Regions from separate parts of the Janthinobacterium sp. Mn2066 genome, predicted to be linked through region 1. Evidence: predicted binding sites of a transcription regulator. Region 1 holds the regulator's gene; each other region holds the start of a gene.
The links. Region 1 encodes sigma-54, which starts transcription at its own class of promoters, with help from an activator protein. Its sites were predicted from a motif close to TGGCANGNAANCTGCTTT; they were not measured.
Positions count from the first base shown of each region.

Region 2: ACL9RI_RS08675 (EDSAP-1 family PEP-CTERM protein) is a predicted target of sigma-54. The motif match lies at 2,232-2,249, and genes of this name have one in related genera.
Region 3: ACL9RI_RS23640 (ANTAR domain-containing response regulator) is a predicted target of sigma-54. The motif match lies at 3,941-3,958, and genes of this name have one in related genera.

Region 1 is NZ_JBMOUF010000006.1:182,614-188,523, forward strand. It holds gene rapZ (RNase adapter RapZ) at 1-258, shown strand, start outside; gene hpf (ribosome hibernation-promoting factor, HPF/YfiA family) at 344-703, opposite strand; gene ACL9RI_RS13360 (RNA polymerase factor sigma-54) at 773-2,251, opposite strand; gene lptB (LPS export ABC transporter ATP-binding protein) at 2,256-3,011, opposite strand; gene lptA (lipopolysaccharide transport periplasmic protein LptA) at 3,011-3,616, opposite strand; gene lptC (LPS export ABC transporter periplasmic protein LptC) at 3,643-4,254, opposite strand; gene ACL9RI_RS13380 (KdsC family phosphatase) at 4,294-4,827, opposite strand; gene ACL9RI_RS13385 (KpsF/GutQ family sugar-phosphate isomerase) at 4,827-5,837, opposite strand.
Region 2 is NZ_JBMOUF010000004.1:37,235-43,144, forward strand. It holds gene ACL9RI_RS08665 (nucleotide disphospho-sugar-binding domain-containing protein) at 1-910, shown strand, start outside; gene ACL9RI_RS08670 (EDSAP-1 family PEP-CTERM protein) at 1,110-2,090, shown strand; gene ACL9RI_RS08675 (EDSAP-1 family PEP-CTERM protein) at 2,333-3,313, shown strand; gene ACL9RI_RS08680 (EDSAP-1 family PEP-CTERM protein) at 3,558-4,544, shown strand; gene ACL9RI_RS08685 (acyltransferase) at 4,561-5,259, opposite strand; gene ACL9RI_RS08690 (molybdopterin biosynthesis protein MoeY) at 5,252-5,910, opposite strand, start outside.
Region 3 is NZ_JBMOUF010000014.1:12,583-18,492, reverse strand. It holds gene ACL9RI_RS23655 (TonB-dependent receptor) at 1-893, opposite strand, end outside; gene ACL9RI_RS23650 (methyl-accepting chemotaxis protein) at 1,246-2,967, shown strand; gene ACL9RI_RS23645 (LysR family transcriptional regulator) at 2,978-3,871, opposite strand; gene ACL9RI_RS23640 (ANTAR domain-containing response regulator) at 3,995-4,651, shown strand; gene ACL9RI_RS23635 (CmpA/NrtA family ABC transporter substrate-binding protein) at 4,705-5,820, shown strand; gene cobA (uroporphyrinogen-III C-methyltransferase) at 5,832-5,910, shown strand, end outside.

The DNA.
Region 1 (5,910 bases):
CTGCGCCCGCTCGATGGCCGCGATGGACCCGTGATCGCCTTCCTCGACGCCCAGCCCAGCGCGATTGAATTGCTGGGCGACATACGCGCCTTTATCGAAAAGTGGTTGCCGTCCTTCAAGTCCGACAACCGCAGCTACCTGACCGTGGCCCTCGGTTGCACAGGGGGACAACACCGTTCCGTCTACATGGCAGAGCGTCTGGCGCAGTATTTCAGTGCGAGTGAACGGGTGGTATTGCGTCATCGGGAACGCACCTGAGAAATAAATAAACGCAAAAAACAGGCGCAAAAAAGGGCGCATATGCGCCCTTAGTTTTGATCACAACGGTGGGAAGCGGCTGGCCTTACACGGCGATAGCGGCTTCTTCTGTGTTGTCTGGCAGATGCTTGATCGCCTCTTTACCGTGCCCTTGCACTTTGGTTTTGTATTTCATCACCTGCCGGTCCAGCTTGTCGATCAGGGTATCGATGGCGGCGTACAGGTCTTGCGCCAGGCTTTCCACATACACGGTCTTGCCGCTCAGACGCAAATTGACTTCGGCCTTTTGACGTTTTGCTTTCTCTTTGAGGTTGTCGACGGTCAGAATCACGGCAATATCGATAACTTGATCGAAATGACGTTTCACACGCTCCAGTTTCGTTTGTACGTATTCACGGATGGCTGGTGTCACTTCAAGATGATGTCCGCTGATGGTGAGATTCATACACACTCCTAAAGATGATCAGGTTCGTGCGGAGTCCATCGTATCCGACCCGTAGAGGAACCGAAAAAACTACAAAGACTTACGCAGGCTCACTGGCGGAATTTTCAACGCTTCCCGGTATTTGGCAACAGTACGTCGCGCAATCACCATGCCCTGTTCCCCCAGCATGTCCGCAATCTTACTGTCGGATAAAGGATTTTTTGTGTCTTCTGCTCCTGTCAGTTGCACGATCAGTGCCCGTATCGCCGTTGACGATGCCTCGCCCCCCGCTTCGGTGGCGACATGGCTACCAAAAAAATATTTCAACTCAAACATGCCATGCGGGGTCAGCATGTACTTTTGGGTTGTTACCCGCGAGATAGTACTCTCGTGTAAACCCAGTGTATCAGCTATTTCGCGGAGCACAAGGGGGCGCATGGCGACGGCGCCGTGCGAGAAAAAATTCTTTTGTCGTTCTACTATCGCTTGCGCCACGCGCAGTATCGTATCGAAACGCTGGCGCATATTCTTGATCAGCCACTTGGCTTCCTGCAACTGTACGCCCATCGCGCCCTCGCCCTTGCCCTGCTTGAGCAGGTTCGCATACATGGCGTTGACCCGCAGGCGCGGCATGACATCGTTGTTCAAAGTCACTTGCCAGCCATTGCGGCCGCGCTTGACCACCACGTCCGGCACCACATAATCAGACACGTCGGAGGCAAACACGGCGCCCGGATGCGGGTTGCACTGGCGAATCACTGCTTGTGCTTCACGCAAGTCTTCCTCGTCGCAATTGAGGGCTTTTTTCAGTTTGTTGAAGTCGCGCTGGGCAAACCAGGCCAGGTGTTTTTCGACGATGGCCAAGGCCATGCGTCTTGTTACCAGGGCAATATTTGGCAGGCGGCGGATTTGCAGGGCCAGGCATTCGGCGGCATTGCGCGCCCCCACGCCCGGCGGATCGAAACTTTGCAGCAGCACCAGGGCCGTGCGCAGCTCATCGGCGTCGATGTCGAGCTCTTCCGGCAGGCGCGCCAGGATATCGTCGAGCGACTCGTCCAGGTAGCCATTGTCGTCGAGCGCGTCGATGATCAGCTCAACCAGCGCGCGGTCGCGCAATTCCAGCACCGTCACGCGCATCTGTTCCATCAGGTGCTCGCGCAAGGTGCAGTGATGGGCTTCGAGTTGCGGACGCGCATCGTCGTCCTCGGGCGCCCTGCCCCGGCTCGCTTCGCTCCAGTCACTGTCGCCCGTGTCCGGCGCCGCCGTGGCTTCGCCCGCATCGCCCTCATAGCCATCGGCCTCGGCCGGCGCTGCCGGTGTTTCCTGGCTCGGTGGCTGGGGCGGCGCTTCGGCCGGCGCGGCGGTGGAGCTCAAGGCGCCGTCGGACAGCAGGCGCAGCGAACGATCGAGCGGATCGTCGAGACGCTCAAGCAGCGGGTTATCCGTCAGCAGTTGTTCCAGCTCTTGGTGCAATTCCAGTGTGGACAGTTGCAACAGGCGTATCGATTGTTGCAACTGCGGCGTCAATGCCAAGTGCTGCGAAGTGCGCAGCTGCAATGATTGTTTCATTGGCTCACATACGGAAGTGTTCGCCCAGATAGACCCGGCGTACCGACTCGTTGGCGATGATGTCATCGGGACGTCCCGACGCCAGCACCGAACCCTGGTTGATGATGTAGGCGCGGTCGCAAATACCCAGCGTTTCGCGCACATTATGATCGGTGATCAGCACGCCGATATTGCGCTCCTTCAAGAAACGCACGATGCGCTGGATCTCGATCACGGCGATCGGGTCGACGCCGGCAAACGGTTCGTCGAGCAGCACGAAGCGGGGATCGGTGGCCAGCGCGCGGGCAATTTCCACCCGGCGGCGCTCGCCACCGGATAGTGACAGGGCCGGGTTTTCGCGCAGCTTTTCAATCTGCAAGTCGGCCAGCAAGGTATTCAGGCGTTCTTCGATTTCCGCCTTTTTCAAGGGACGGCCTTCGACGGTCTGGATTTCCAGCACGGCGCGGATATTGTCTTCCACCGTCAGCTTGCGGAACACCGACGCTTCCTGCGGCAGATACGACAAGCCCATCTGCGCGCGGCGATGAATCGGCAGGCTGGAAATGTCCACGCCGCTGATATCGATGGTGCCGCCGTCCGACGGCACCAGGCCGACGATCATATAGAACGAGGTGGTCTTGCCGGCGCCGTTGGGGCCCAGCAAGCCGACCACTTCGCCGCATTCGACTTGCAGCGAGACATCATGCACGACCTGGCGCTTGCCATAGGTTTTTTGCAGCCCTTTCACGATCAGGGTGCTGCCGCAGCGTATATTTTCCATTATTTCTTTCCTGGCGCAGGCGTGGCCGGGGCCGATGCCGCCGGCGTAGACGCAGCAGGCGCCTTGTTTTTCGGCTGGATCACCATGCGCACGCTACCGCCGCCCGGCGTGTTATTGCCACTCTCCGTATTTTCCATCTGGAATTCTTCTTTGCGGCTGTCATAAGAAATGAAGGCGCCGTTGACGACGTCGGTCGGCTTCGTGCCTTCCAGGCGCGTCAGCTTGGCTTTCGAGAACAGCTTCACCACTTCCGTCTTGTTATTGTATTCCACGCGTTCGGCCTCGCCCTCCACCCACAAATCGCCTTCGCCATCGCGCTTCTGGCGGAAGGTGGCCAGCTTGCCCGCTTCCGCCCAGAAAATGATGAATTGGTAGCCCTGCGCATCTTCCGTGATCTGGGCGCGGCCTGCTTTCATGGTCAGGGTGCCCTTGACCAGCACCACATTGCCCGTCAGGGTGCGCACCTGCTTGACATCATCCACGTGGCCACGCTCGGCGGTGATCACGGCTTCCTTTTCGGAATCGGCCTTTTCGGCACGCGCCGCACCGATCAGACCCAGCGAACATACGGTCGACAACAAGGTCAACAGCAAGATTTTTTTCATTTTATGATTTCCTTATTTGCATACTGTCATTTTGCTGCCGCGCCCTTGCGCGGCGCTGGCGGATAGACGATGCGCAGGTTCTGCTCCACGTCCACCACGCCGGTCGCGTTATTGGCCTTCATGCCCACGCCCGTGACATGTGAAGTTCCCAGCAGCATATCGACCGGCACGGCCGTTTCCATCCGTTCCTCATCGGGAAAGACCGTCAAGGCCTCGGTCTTGAGCGTCATGTTCTGCACCTTGGGACTGGCCACCCGGTCGATCACCACATTGCGGTACAACTGCAGCCGCGTATTGCCTTGGTCGATATGGGCCAGTTCGGCATTCATATTCAGCGGCGGCAGGTCCGGGCTGATCTTGCGCACGAAAGGATGGTCGATATCGGACGAATCATCGGCCGGGTAATGCGTGAGCTTGGTACCCGATACGATATAGCTGGGTTTCCCCTGCAAATCCATGCGTACCACGCTGAAATTGGTGACGAAATAGTCGGGCTCATTCACCTGCTTGCTGGCATTGATTTCCTGGCTATTCCGGTTCATCAACTCCAGCAGCCAAAAGCTGCCGAGCGCAAACACGACCGCGCCCAGCACGGTCCACGTCATGCGCCAGCGATGGGCGCCTCCCGACTTGCTCATAGTAAGACACTTTCCATGATGATGCTGCTTGCCAAGGCCTTACTCCAGGAACGGCGCCATGACGCGCTCGTAGTTACCCTGGGCACGCAGCAGGAATTCGCAAATTTCGCGCACCGCCCCCTTGCCGCCGCCGGCCTGCGTCAGGTGATGCGACAGCGCCTGCGCTTCCGGGCGCCCGTTCGGCACGCTGACGGCAAAGCCGACGCGCTTGAGCAGCGGCGCATCGACCACATCATCGCCGATATAGCCGCACTGCTCTTCCGTCAAGCCCGTCAGCGCCAGCAATTCGCGGAACGGCGTCAGCTTGTCGTGGCCGCCCTGGTGCACGTGGGTAAAACCCAGGTCTTGCGCGCGGCGCGCCGTGATCGCCGAGCGGCGCGCACTGATGATGGCTGTCTGCACGCCCGACTCCTGCAGCAGCTTGATGCCCAGGCCATCGTGCACATTGAACGTCTTCATCATTTCGCCGTCCGGACCAAAATGCAGGCTACCGTCGGTGAGCACGCCATCGACGTCAAAAATCATCAGTTTGACCCTGGCGGCCCGCGCCAGGTTGTCTGCCACGCTATCCATCAGATCACCTTCGCTTGCGTCAAGTCATGAATATGCAGGGCGCCGACCAGCTTGCCGTCGGCATCGACCACCAGCATCTGGTTGATGCGGTACTGTTCCATCACGGCAACAGCATCGACCGCCAGGCGCTCGGGCGCGATGCTGCGCGGCTGCGCATGCATCACGTCGCGGATGGCGACTTGCGTGAAATCCTGCACGCGTTCAAACATGCGGCGCAAATCGCCATCGGTAAACACGCCGACCGGACGGTTGTCGCCATCGACGATGGCCGTCATGCCCATGCCCTTTTTCGTCATTTCTTCCAGCGCCTGCAGCAGCGATGCCTCCACCGCCACCTTGGGCACCTGCTCGCCGCTGCGCATCACGTCGTGCACGTGCGTGAGCAAACGACGGCCCAGGGCGCCGCCCGGATGCGAACGGGCAAAATCTTCTTCCTTGAAACCGCGCAAATCGAGCAAGGCGACGGCAATCGCATCGCCCAGGGCCAGGGTCACGGTGGTGCTGGCCGTCGGCGCCAGGTTCAGCGGGCAAGCTTCTTTTTCCACCGAAATATCGAGATGCACGTCGGCCAGCTGGGCCAGGCTGGACTGCGGTTTGCCCGTCATGGCGATCAGTACGCCGCCCATGCGCTTGACGACCGGCATGATGGCCATCAGTTCGGCCGATTCGCCGGAATACGAAATCGCGATAAACGCGTCTTCCGAAGTGACCATGCCCAGGTCGCCATGGGCCGCTTCGGCCGGATGCACGAACATGGCCGGCGTGCCGGTCGAGGCCAGGGTGGCGGCAATCTTGCGCGCAATATGGCCCGATTTGCCGATGCCGGAGACGACCACGCGGCCTTTGCATTCCAGCAACAGCGCCACGGCGCGGCCCACGCTATCGTCCGTGGCCAGCCGCGCATCGAGCGCAACGATGGCGTCGGACTCGATCTGCAGGGTCGTGCGCGCCAAGGCCACGGCGCGCTCGGTTGTGGCTTTCATGTCAATTCGATCAAAAGCTTTCAGCATTGTTTTTTCATGGGTTACACTCATGCGCAAAGTATAAACGAATTAGGAAAGCAAAAAACTTGCCAGTCGTAAC
Region 2 (5,910 bases), on a different contig from region 1:
TGGCGACTTCCGCCTGTCGCTCTCGGTCAGTGCGCGCCTGCAGGACATCCCCTACATCAGCATCAGCAATGCCTATTGGAGTCCCCATGTGCGCCAGCATTACACGGTGCCCAGCTTGCCACTGACGAGCGTGCTTCCCATCTGGCTGGCTGATCCCTTGTTCCGCCTGATACGCCCGCTGGCCTTCGCCTCGCACGCCGTGCCGCTGAACCGCGTGCGCCGCCACCATGGCCTGCCCTCGCTGGGCGGCGACCTGCGCCGCATCTACACGGATGCCGACCAGACCCTGTACGCCGATATCCCGCAACTGTTTCCACCACACGCCATGCCCGGTAACCATGGCTACCTGGGCCCCATCACCTGGGCGCCGCCGCTCGTTGCACCCGACTGGTGGCAGCACCCTGAACTGGCTAGCGGGCGCCCTATCGTCTACGTCACCCTGGGCAGCTCGGGCCAGGGGCAGCTGCTGCCGCGCGTGCTGCGCGCGCTGGCGCCGCTGCCTGTGACGGTGCTGGCCGCCACCGCCGGCACTATCGAGCTGTCGTCCGTGCCGCCCAATGCTTTCGTGGCGCCCTTCCTGCCCGGCGACGCCGCCGCACGGCGCGCCAGCCTGGTCATCTGCAATGGCGGCAGTCCCACCAGCCAGCAAGCGCTGACGGCGGGCGTGCCCGTGATCGGCATCGCCGGCAATCTCGATCAATTCCTGAACATGCACGCCATTGCCCACGCCGGCGCCGGACTGCTGCTGCGCGCCGACCGCTTGCGCGAGGCGGCGCTGCGCCATGCCGCCACCCGCCTGCTCGACAGCGCCCGGGCCAGGCACGCTGCGCGGCAGCTGGCAGCCGCCTTCCACGAATATGCCCCCGCACAACGCTTGCAAGCGCGCATGCACGCACTGCTGACGTCCTAGCCTGCCACAGCGCGTCGGCTTTTCTTACAGCGTCGTGCGCAATACCTGCCTAAAATCAATATTCCTCCTTCAAGTCCTTGATTTACAAGGCCATGCAAGCCTTGGCATGGAAGTCGCTTTAACTCCCGCATGCGCATTTGCGCACAGGATCCGGGTCAGACTTTCTTCCACCAGCAAGCAGATGAATGAGGTAAGCAAAATGAAACTGTCTCAACTGAAACTTCTTCCGGCAGCGGCGGCGCTGGCCATGCTGTGCGCCGCCGGCAGCGCCCAGGCAGGCGCCTACGGCTATTCCTACGACAACATCTTCGGCCTGACCATCACCAATCCAACGGGGATCGTCACGGTGGCCAGCACCACCAATATCTCGCGCAGTACCTCCACCTTGAACGGCACCAGCATCATCAACGGCGGTTCCGGCATACTCGACTCGCCGCAAGCGGCCCTGGGCGCCGTCACCAAGGGCGAGAACGACTTCACGCAACAGGGGCCGAACGGCACCTACGCACGCGGCGATGCGCAAATCGTCAGCACCCAGTTCCCGCCCTTCCCGCCGGGCGCCACGACCACGCAGGCGGTCAACGTGGCCGAAGCGCATCTCGACAGCCCCGGCACGGCCGACGCCTCGGGCCGCAATGGTTCCACCACGGGCTTTTCCGTCAACTTCGTGGTCGGTTCGCCGACGGCCACCCTGGCCTTCAATTTCCTGGCCAACCCGTTCATGCAAGTCTTCCTGAACGGCGACGTCGGTCCCGGCTCATCGGCCACGGCCAACCTGGTGGTGACTTTCAGCATCACCAATGCGGCCGGCATCACCGTGTTCAACTGGGCGCCCGATGGCCTGCTCGGCTCCGGCATCACGGGTGGTACGGAAACGGCCGACGGCGCCAACCTGAATACCAATCTGTCGACCAACTTCCTGACCCGCGGCAATCTGTTCACCTATGACCCGACAGGCTGCGGCGCGCCCACGGGAACGGGCGTGGGCACGGCGTGCGGCGGGACCTTTGCGGCCCTGACCAATACCCTGGTAGCCGGCAACTACACCTTGACCCTGAACGCGGTGGAAAGCGTCGATCTGGTGAAAGTGGCGCCCATGCCAGAACCAGGCACCCTGGCCTTGCTGGGCCTCGGTCTTGCCGGCCTGTGCTATTCCAGCCGCCGCAAACTCACGGCCTGACAGCAGCTTGCGCGGGGCGACGGGCGAGGGCTTCCTCGCCTTTTTTATGCGCGTCGGCTTTCTTTACAGGCATGCGCTTCATACCTGCTGAAAATCAATAAAACCGACCCAAGTGCCTGATTTACAAGGCACTGGCAGTACTGGCATGAAAGCCGCTTTAGCGACTGCATGGACAGCTGTCCCACCCAAGGACAGGGCTCAGACTCTTTTAAACGGCAAGCAAACACCACGAGGTATTCCAAATGAAACTGGCTCAACTCAAACTTCTCCCGGCGGCAGCTGCGCTGGCCATGCTGTGCGCCGCCGGCAACGCCCAGGCAGGCGCCTACGGCTATTCCTACGACAATATCTTTGGGCTGGTCATCACCAATCCCACCGGTTCCATCACGGTCGCCAGCAGCAGCAATATCTCGCGCGGCACGGCCACCTTGAACGGCGCGAGCGTCATCCAGGGCGGTTCCGGCATCGTCGATACGCCACAAGCAGCCCTGGGTGCCGTCACCAAGGGAGAAAACGATTTTACGCAGCAGGGAGCGAGCGGCACGTATTCGCGCGGCGATTCGCAAATCGTCAGCACCCAGTTTCCCTCCTTCCCTCCGGGCGCGGCCAGTACGCAAGCCGTCAACGTGGCTGAAGCCCACCTCGATAGCGCCGGTTCGGCTGACGCATCGGGCCGCAACGGCTCGAATACGGGATTCTCCGTCAACTTCGTGGTCGGTTCACCCAGCGCTACCTTGTCTTTCAATTTCCAGGCCCATCCGTTCATGCAGGTCTTCCTGAACAGCGATATCGGCATAGGCTCTTCCTCCACCGCCAACCTGGTGTTTTCCTTCACCATTACCGATGCAGCCGGCAACACCATGTTCAACTGGGCGCCCGATGGCGTGGTCGGCTCCGGCATCATGGGGGGCACGGAAACGGCCGATGGCGCCGACCTGAATACCAATTTATCGACCAATTTCCTGACGCGTGGCAACTTGGCCACCTATGATCCCATGGGCTGCGGCACGCCCACAGGCACCGGCGTGGGCACGGCGTGCGGCAGCTTTTATGCGGCACTGACCAATCCGCTGCTCGCCGGCAGCTATACCCTGACCCTGAATGCCGTGGAAAGCGTCGACCTGGTCAAGGTGCTGGCCGTGCCGGAACCGGGCACCCTCGCCTTGCTGGGCCTGGGCCTGGCGGGCCTGTGCTATGCCCGCCGCCGCAAGATCACCGTTTGAAAAACACCAGGGAACAGGGACGGGGCACGCACCACGCCTCGCCTACGCTCCGTATCAACAGGGGCTTGTCGGCATTCTTTACATGTGCACGCCCGGGCACCCGGGAAATGGAGCCTTGCATTTTGTAAATCATTGATTTAAAAGAACAAATATCTTCTGGCAAGAAAATTGCTCATTCAGCATGGTAGCCCCCCCACCACGGCGGCAACAGCCACCTGAGCAACTTACTCGACGAGGATTTCACATGAGCTATCTTTCCCGCGCCCTGCTTCCCATCGCCCTCAGTGGCCTCATCATGGCCAGCGCCAGCGGCGGCGCGCAAGCCTCCGCCTACGGCTATTCCTACAATAATATTTTTGGCCTCACCATCACCAATCCCACCGGCGTCATCTCCGTCGCGGGCAACACCGACATTTCACGCTCGACGGCCACGCTCAATGGCAGCAGCGTGATCCGGGGCGGCAATGGCTTTGTCGATGCGCCGCAATCCGCGCTGGGCGCCGTCACCAAGGGACAAAACAATTTCACGCAACAAGGCCAGGGCAACGCCGCCTATTCGCGCGGCGATGCACAGATTGTCAGCTCGCAAATTCCACCATTTCCACCGGGAGCGACAAGTACCCACACGGTCAACGTCGCCGAAGCCTTTTTATTCGATACGGGCAGCGCCGACGCGTCCGGGCGCAATGGCTCGAACACGGGCCTGTCCGTCAATTTCGTGGTGGGCGCGCCCGGCGCCACGATCCTGTTCAATTTCCAGGCGGCGCCCTTCATGCAGGTCTATCTCGATGCGCTGGCCGGCCCGGGATCGTCTTCGACCGCCAATATGTCGGTCAGCTTTACGATTACCAATGCGCTGGGCCAAACCGTCTTCAACTGGTCACCGGACGGCGTCGCCGGTTCCGGCATTACGGGCGGCACGGAACTGGCCGATGCAGCCGACCTGAACATGAATTTTTCCGCCAATACCCTCACCAGCGGCAATCTGCTGACCTATGATCCGCTCGCCTGCGGCGCGCCAACGGGCACCGGCATCGGCACCGCTTGCGGCGGGACGTACACGGCCCTCACCAACAACCTGGTGGCCGGCAACTACACCTTGACCTTGAATACGGTCAACAGCGTGGACCTCACCATCTTTCCCCGCGCCGTGCAGGTGGCCGAACCGGGCACGCTGGCCTTGCTGGGCCTGGGATTGATGGGCTTATGCCTGAACCGCCGCAAAAGCTGAACCATGCGCTGAGGCGTCAGGAAGCCGCCGCATCGCTTGCGGCGGCCGTTTTTTTCAGCAGGCGCGCCGGCATGCCGCCCCAGATTTCGCCCGCCCCCACCACGCTATCCTTGGTCAGCACGGCGCCCACGGAAATGATGGCGCCATCGCCGATACGGGCACCGGCCATGATCACGGCATGCGCGCCGATGGTCACGCCGTCACCGATCACCACCGGCTTCAATTCCAGCCTGTCGCCCTCGATCACATGCGCAAACACTACCGCGTCATGGCCGACGATGCTATTGCGGCCGATGCGGGTCAGGGGCGGATCGAGCAAGGCGCCTGCGCTGTAGGTGTTATGGCCCAGCCGGGCGCCCAGCGCCAGATACACCAGTCGCAACAGCGGCAGCGGCAGGAAATGCGTGCGGATCAGGGAATTGAACAGCAGCAGGTAAAACAGGATATTGACGTTGGCGGCAAATTCCGCGCGCGAACCCGGTGCGGCCGCGCCTTGATGCAACGGCAACAGGCGCAGGAAGAGCCGGTAGACGGCAAACGCATACACGTAGCCGAGCACAACGGCAGCGGCCACCAGCGCCACGCCCCGCAAATCGCTCAGATAGTAACGGGGCAGCAGCGCGATCAGCCAGACCGCACTGCCTATGCCCAGCAGCAGGATCAGCGCCAACAGGCACAGGAAAAACACGATTTCCCTGGCGCCGATCTCACGCATGGGCCTGTCCCTCCGTGGCAGGCAGCAGCAAGTCCTTCAAGGGCCGGCGCAAGGAGCGCGCGAGGGCCGGCGTGCCAGCGCCGATGCGCCCAAGGAAGACGGCCCGTTCGCTGGCCTCGCCGCCCAGCAATGCCTGGGTTTGGGCCGCCAGTTCCTGCGCCATCTCGAGCATGCCATCGGTACGCGAAAAAGCCCGCCGTTCGCGCACATAGCGGGCAAAGATCAGCGGTGTCAGTTCGGGCTGCAATTGCAGGCCCAGCTGCGTGGCCGTCAGCCAGAAGCGCTGCATGGCGCGGCCGGCCGCCACGTAATCGTCGACCTGGCGCGGCGGCGCATCGGCCAGCAAGGCAAAATGCGCCGCACAATACATGCCGGGTAGCAAGTCCATCTGCAGCCGCGGCGCCAGGGTGCCGCCCAACCAGGTATTGAAAAAGTCCACGCGGCGCCAGCTTTGCATGATCCAGCGCATCAGCCTGGCCGTCAGCGGGTCCACGCCCAGCGCCTGGTCGGGGATGCGGTCGACGCTGAAGCGCGCGCCCCACTCGATCACGTCGCGGTGCACCTTGTGCGCCTCGGGCATGGTCAGGCGCAAGCGGGCATTGTCGAACATCAGCCGTGCACACGCCCATCTGGCCTGCCAGCCTTCGAACC
Region 3 (5,910 bases), on a different contig from region 1:
CTGAAGCGGTGCGTCAGGGTGGCGGCGGTGGAGACCACGCGCGACTGGCTGAAGTCCGCATCGCGCGCATTGGCCGCGCCGTAATAGGTGCCCGGATCGACGTCGACCGGACGGCCCTGGTAGGACGGAATGCCGAAGTCCGTCAGGCGGCGGTCTTCCAGGTAATCGGCTTGCAGCAACAGTTTGGTGTCGCTGGAGAAACGCACCAGGGCCGATGGCGCCAGCGCCGTGCGGTTCAGCAACTGCTGGTTGCGGTAGCTGTCGGACAATTCGCGCGCGCCCGTCAAGCGCCAGTCCACGCTTTCGCCCGTGCGGCCCACGTCGATTTCACCGCGGCGCCCTGCCGTATTGGTCAGGCTCACGGCCACGTCGGTGATATCGACGCCAGGCTTCTTGGTGATGCGGTTGACCAGGCCGCCCGAGGAACCGCGGCCGTACAGCACGGCGGCCGGGCCCTTGATCACTTCCAGGCGCTCCACGTTCGACAGGTCGCGGAAATACAGGGCGTCGTCGCGGAAGCCGTCGACAAACTGGTCGCCGATGGCCGTGAAGCCACGGATGAAGACCTGGTCGCGCTGGCCATCGCCGGTGGACAGGCCCACGCCCGGGATATTCTTCATCACATCCTGGATCGACAAGGCGTGCTGGTCGCGGATGATGGCGGCCGGCACCACGTTGATCGTTTGCGGCACGTCGCGCATGGCCATCTCCGTCTTGGTGCCGCTGCTGGAGGTGGGCGCCACGTAGCCATCCTTGTCCTTGGTGGCCGTGACGGTCACGGCAGGCAAGCTGTCTTGCGCAGAGGCGATACCCGGCAAGACCGCAGAAAAAGACAGGGCGCCCAGTACGGCGAGGGAAATGAGGGAGAGTGCAGGCTGCTGACGCGACGACATACCGTTCCTTGATAGTGAAATAATAATGCGAATGATTCTCATTAGATTTTACCAGCAAGGTTTCCACTGTACTAAGCGCTAGTTACTATCACCATGCAACTTGATGTAAAAATACAACACAGGGAAAATGGTACTAAAAAATCATTTTTTATTTCCCTCAGATACTATTTCCTTAAGTAAATGTTATACTGATAGCCATCGGGAGCGTACCGATAGCGGCACGCCTCCCCTGCACCAAACCCATCGCCACAGCTTGCCGGCCCGGCAGCTTGTAGCCCCGATCTTGCGCACTTCACCGTGCCTGCCCGTCCCGCGACGCGGCGATCTTGATTATTAAACTGTTAGGAAATTCATGAAGAACCTGAAAATCGGCAGCCGCCTTGGTGTCGGCTTTGGCGCTGTCTTGCTATTGCTGGCGGCCCTGACCGCCACCGCCTTGATACGCATGCAAGAATCCAGTGACCTGGTCGACCGCCTCGTCAACGTCAGCCTGAAAAACCAGCGCATGGTGGCCGAGTGGACCAAGATTATCGAAGTCAATATCGTGCGCGGTTCGGCCGCCTTCCATATGAGCGATCCGGTCGAGGAAAAACTGCTCGATGAGCAGTTAAAGGCAGCGGCGGCCAACGCCAGCCAGTTGCAGGAAAAGATAGGCGCTTCCGTGCGCAATCCGGAAGTACTGGCACAATTCGAGGTGGTGCGCAAGGCGCGCGCGGCCTACCTCGCATCGCGCGCACAGGCGCAGCAAGCCAAGGCCGATGGCAACCTGGAGTCGGCCAAGCATATTTTCGATACTGAAACCATGCCGTTCAGCGTGACCTATCTGCAGCAGGTCAACTTGTTCTCCGCGGCCCAGATCAAGGCGGCCGACGGCGTCGCCGGCAGCGTGCTCGACGCCTACAGCAGCACGCGCACCCTGCTGCTGGAACTGGGCGTGCTGGCCCTGGCGCTCGGCGTCGGCTTTGCCTGGAGCATCACCCGCTCGATCACCGGCCCCATCCGCACCGCCGTGACAGTGGCGGAAACGGTGGCCGCAGGCGACCTCAGCAGCAATATCACGGTCGACCGCAGCGACGAAACGGGCCAGCTGATGCATGCCCTGAAGACCATGAATGACAGCCTGGTGTCCATCGTGGGCGAAGTGCGCAGCGGCACGGACACCATCGCCACCGCGTCGGCGGAAATCGCCGCCGGCAACCAGGATTTATCGTCGCGTACCGAGCAGCAAGCCAGCTCGCTGGAAGAAACCGCGTCGTCGATGGAAGAACTGACCTCGACCGTCAAGCAGAATACCGACCATGCGCGCCAGGCCAACCGCCTGGCCAGCGAAGCGGCCGACATCGCCAGCCGCGGCGGCGCCGTGGTGGCCGACGTGGTCGCTACCATGGGCGACATCAATACGTCGTCGAAAAAGATCGTCGACATCATCGCCGTGATCGACGGCATTGCCTTCCAGACCAATATCCTGGCCTTGAACGCAGCCGTGGAAGCGGCCCGTGCCGGTGAGCAGGGACGCGGCTTTGCCGTGGTCGCCACCGAAGTGCGCAACCTGGCGCAGCGTTCGGCAGCGGCAGCAAAAGAGATCAAGGGCTTGATCGATGATTCCGTGCAAAAAGTCGACGCCGGCACGCACCTGGTCGACAAGGCAGGCAAGACGATGGAAGAAATCGTGCAAAGCATCGGTTTCGTCACCTCCATCATGAGCGAGATCAGCAATGCCAGCGAAGAACAAAGCGCAGGCATCGAGCAAGTCAACCAGGCCATCACCGAAATGGACCAGGTTACCCAGCAGAACGCCGCCCTGGTGGAAGAAGCCTCGGCCGCTGCCGAAGCGATGCAGGACCAGGCCAGCGAACTGGCGCGCGTTGTCAGCGTGTTCCGCCTGAGCGAGGCGGCAGGCAGCGCCAGCCGCCTCCAGCACACGCCGGCCGTGCGGCAGGCGGCACCGGCAACGGTTGCCGCCCCGGCGCGTAAGACCCCGGCGCCGGCGCCGCTGTTATCGCCACAAACGCCCAGCGCCAAAGTGTTGAACAAGGTAAGCAACAGCGCCGATGGCGAGTGGGAAGAGTTTTAAGCTGCTTGCATCAAGACCCTGACGCATGCTGCAACATCCCCGCCACCAGGGCGTCGAACGCCACCTTGCAGCGGGGACTGTTGCGCAAGTCTTCATGCATGGTGATCCAGGTATCAAGCTGCATGGAAAACTGCTCAGGCAAGATGCGCAGCAAGGCTGGCGCGCGCTGCGCCAGCGGCGCCTGGCAGATGCCGATACCGGCGCCACTGCGTATCAGGGCCAGCTGCGCCAGGTCGCTGTCGGCCCGCAATGAAAATAATTCCCGCTTGAACCACGACACGGTCTTGGACGCGCTGCGGACATACGCCGTCACCTGGTCGTAGCCGATCACCGCATGCCGGGCCAGCGCCGCCATGCTGTCCGGCACACCATGCTGCGCCACATACCGCTCGCTGGCAAACAAGCCCAGTTCGATGCGGCCCACATGGCGCGCAATCAGCTGCTCCTGCTGCGGCGCCGTCATGCGCACGGCAATGTCCGCTTCCCGCTGCAACAGGTCCTGCACTTTGTTGCTGAGTGTCAGTTCCACCTTCAGGTCAGGATGACGTTCGCGCAAGGCGGCGATGATGTCCGGCAGCACTTCCACCCCCACCACCTCGCTGGCCGTGATGCGCACCACGCCGCGCACGCCATCGCCCTGGCTGGCCGCCGAGCGCTCGAGCGCCGCCGCCGTGCTGGCCATGGCCTCGGCATGCCCGCGCAAGGCCAGCGCCGCCTCGGTCGGCAGCAAGCCCGCCTGCGAGCGCGTAAATAACACCAGCTTGAGGGATTTTTCCAGCGCCGTGACATGCCGGCCTACGGTGGGCTGCGTGATGCCCAGGGCCCGCGCCGCGCCCGACAGCGAACCCTCGGTCAGCACGCCAAGAAAAGTATGGTACAGCTCCCAGGGAATAGTCGAGTTCATACAATAATGTATAGCTCCCCTGCCCTGCCAGTCAAATACAGATTGCTTGCCATAGCGAAAACAATGCTCTGGTTCGATTTTTGCTTAGGTTCAAGGTATATATCACCAGCAAGCAAGTAAACCATGCCGTCCAGACCACCCCTGTCCAAGCCCCTGCACAAGCTGCGCATCGTGGTGGTCAATACCATCAGCGCTGCCGGCCATGAGATGGATGCCGCCTTGCAAGCCCAGGCGCAGCGCGGCGCAGCCTTGCGCATCGGCTTGCTGGAAGCGGGCTACGACATCGTTGCTTCCTTGCCAGCCGATATCTACCTGCCGGAACGCATCGCGCAGCTGCAGCCCGACATGATCATCATCGACGCCGAATCGGATGCGCGCGATGTGCTGGAACACATCGTCATCGCCACCCGCGACGAGCGCCGCCCCATCGTGCTGTTTACCGAAGACGCGACCACCTCCAGCATGGATGCGGCGATGGCGGCCGGGGTGTCTGCCTACATCGTGGCCGGCCTGCAGAGCGAGCGCATCCAGCCGGTGCTGAACGTGGCGCTGGCGCGCTTCAGGCAAGAGCAAAAGCTGCTGGCGGAATTGTCGGATACCAAACACAAGCTGGCCGAACGCAAGGTGATCGAACGGGCCAAGGGTTTGCTGATGAGTCACCACCAGCTATCGGAAGAGCAGGCGTACCAAAAGCTGCGCAGCATGGCGATGAACAAGAAATTGAAGCTGGCGGAAATTGCCCAGCGAATACTGGACGTGGAAGATTTGCTCGGCAATTAAGCATCCAGACAGTGCAATGCACCGAAATGGTGCGCAATTAAATCAGGAGTGGTATGGCGGACAATATGAGCGCCTGGGTAGCAGGATCGGCCAGGCCGGAAAAACAAGTGCTCAGGATAGGCTTCCTGCCGCTCAGCGATTGCGGCTCGCTGGTGATGGCGTCGCTGCTGGGTTTTGATGAACAGTTTGGCATCAAGATCGAACTGAGCAAGGAAGCATCCTGGGCCAGCGTGCGCGACAAGCTGGGCACTGGCGAGCTTGACGCCGCGCACGTGCTGTACGGCCTTGTGTATGGCGTGCAGACGGGCATCGGCGGCCAGGCCCGCGAGATGGCGGTGCTGATGAATCTCAACCACAATGGCCAGGCGGTTACCCTGTCGAGCGCCCTGGCACAGCAGGGCGCCGTCGACGGGACCTCGCTGGCCCGCTTGATCCGCAGTGCGCCGCGCCCCTACACTTTTGCCCATACTTTTCCGACCGGCACGCACGCCATGTATCTGCATTACTGGCTGGCCGCGCACGGCATCGATCCGCTGCGCGAGGTGCGCATGGTCACCGTGCCGCCGCCGCAAATGGCCGACAACCTGCGCGCCGGGCGAATGGACGGTTATTGCGTGGGCGAACCGTGGGGCATGCAGGCCGTCCAGGACAAGATCGGCGTCACGGCGGCCGCCACGCAAGCAATCTGGCCCGACCATCCGGGCAAGGTGCTGGGCACGACGGCCGATTTTGCCGACAAGTATCCAAACACTTGCCGCGCCCTCATCGCCGCCGTGCTGGAAGCGGGCCGCTGGCTGGACGCTTCTGTTGAAAATAAACAAACCATGCTGGACACCATCAGCCAGCCGCACTATGTAAGAACCAGCCAGGTGTGGCAAGACCAGCATGGCTTGCAGTTCTATAACAGCGGCGCCGTCAACTTTCCCTATTTGTCGGATGGCATGTGGTTCATGACCCAGCACCGGCGCTGGGGCTTGCTGAAGGACGATCCCGACTACCTGGCCGTGGCCAGCAAGGTCAACCGCATAGCCCTGTACCGCCAGGCGGCGGACATGACGGCCACGCCGCTGCCGCCCGGCGTGCTGCGCAGCTCCACCCTGATCGATGGGGTGGTATGGGATGGCAGCGAACCCGAGCGCTACGCCGCCTCGTTCGCCATCCACAAATAAAGGAATCCATCATGCAACAAGGAAACGTGACACTGGTGGGCGCCGGTCCGGGCGATCCGGAATTGCTGACACTCAAAGCCGTCAAGGCGC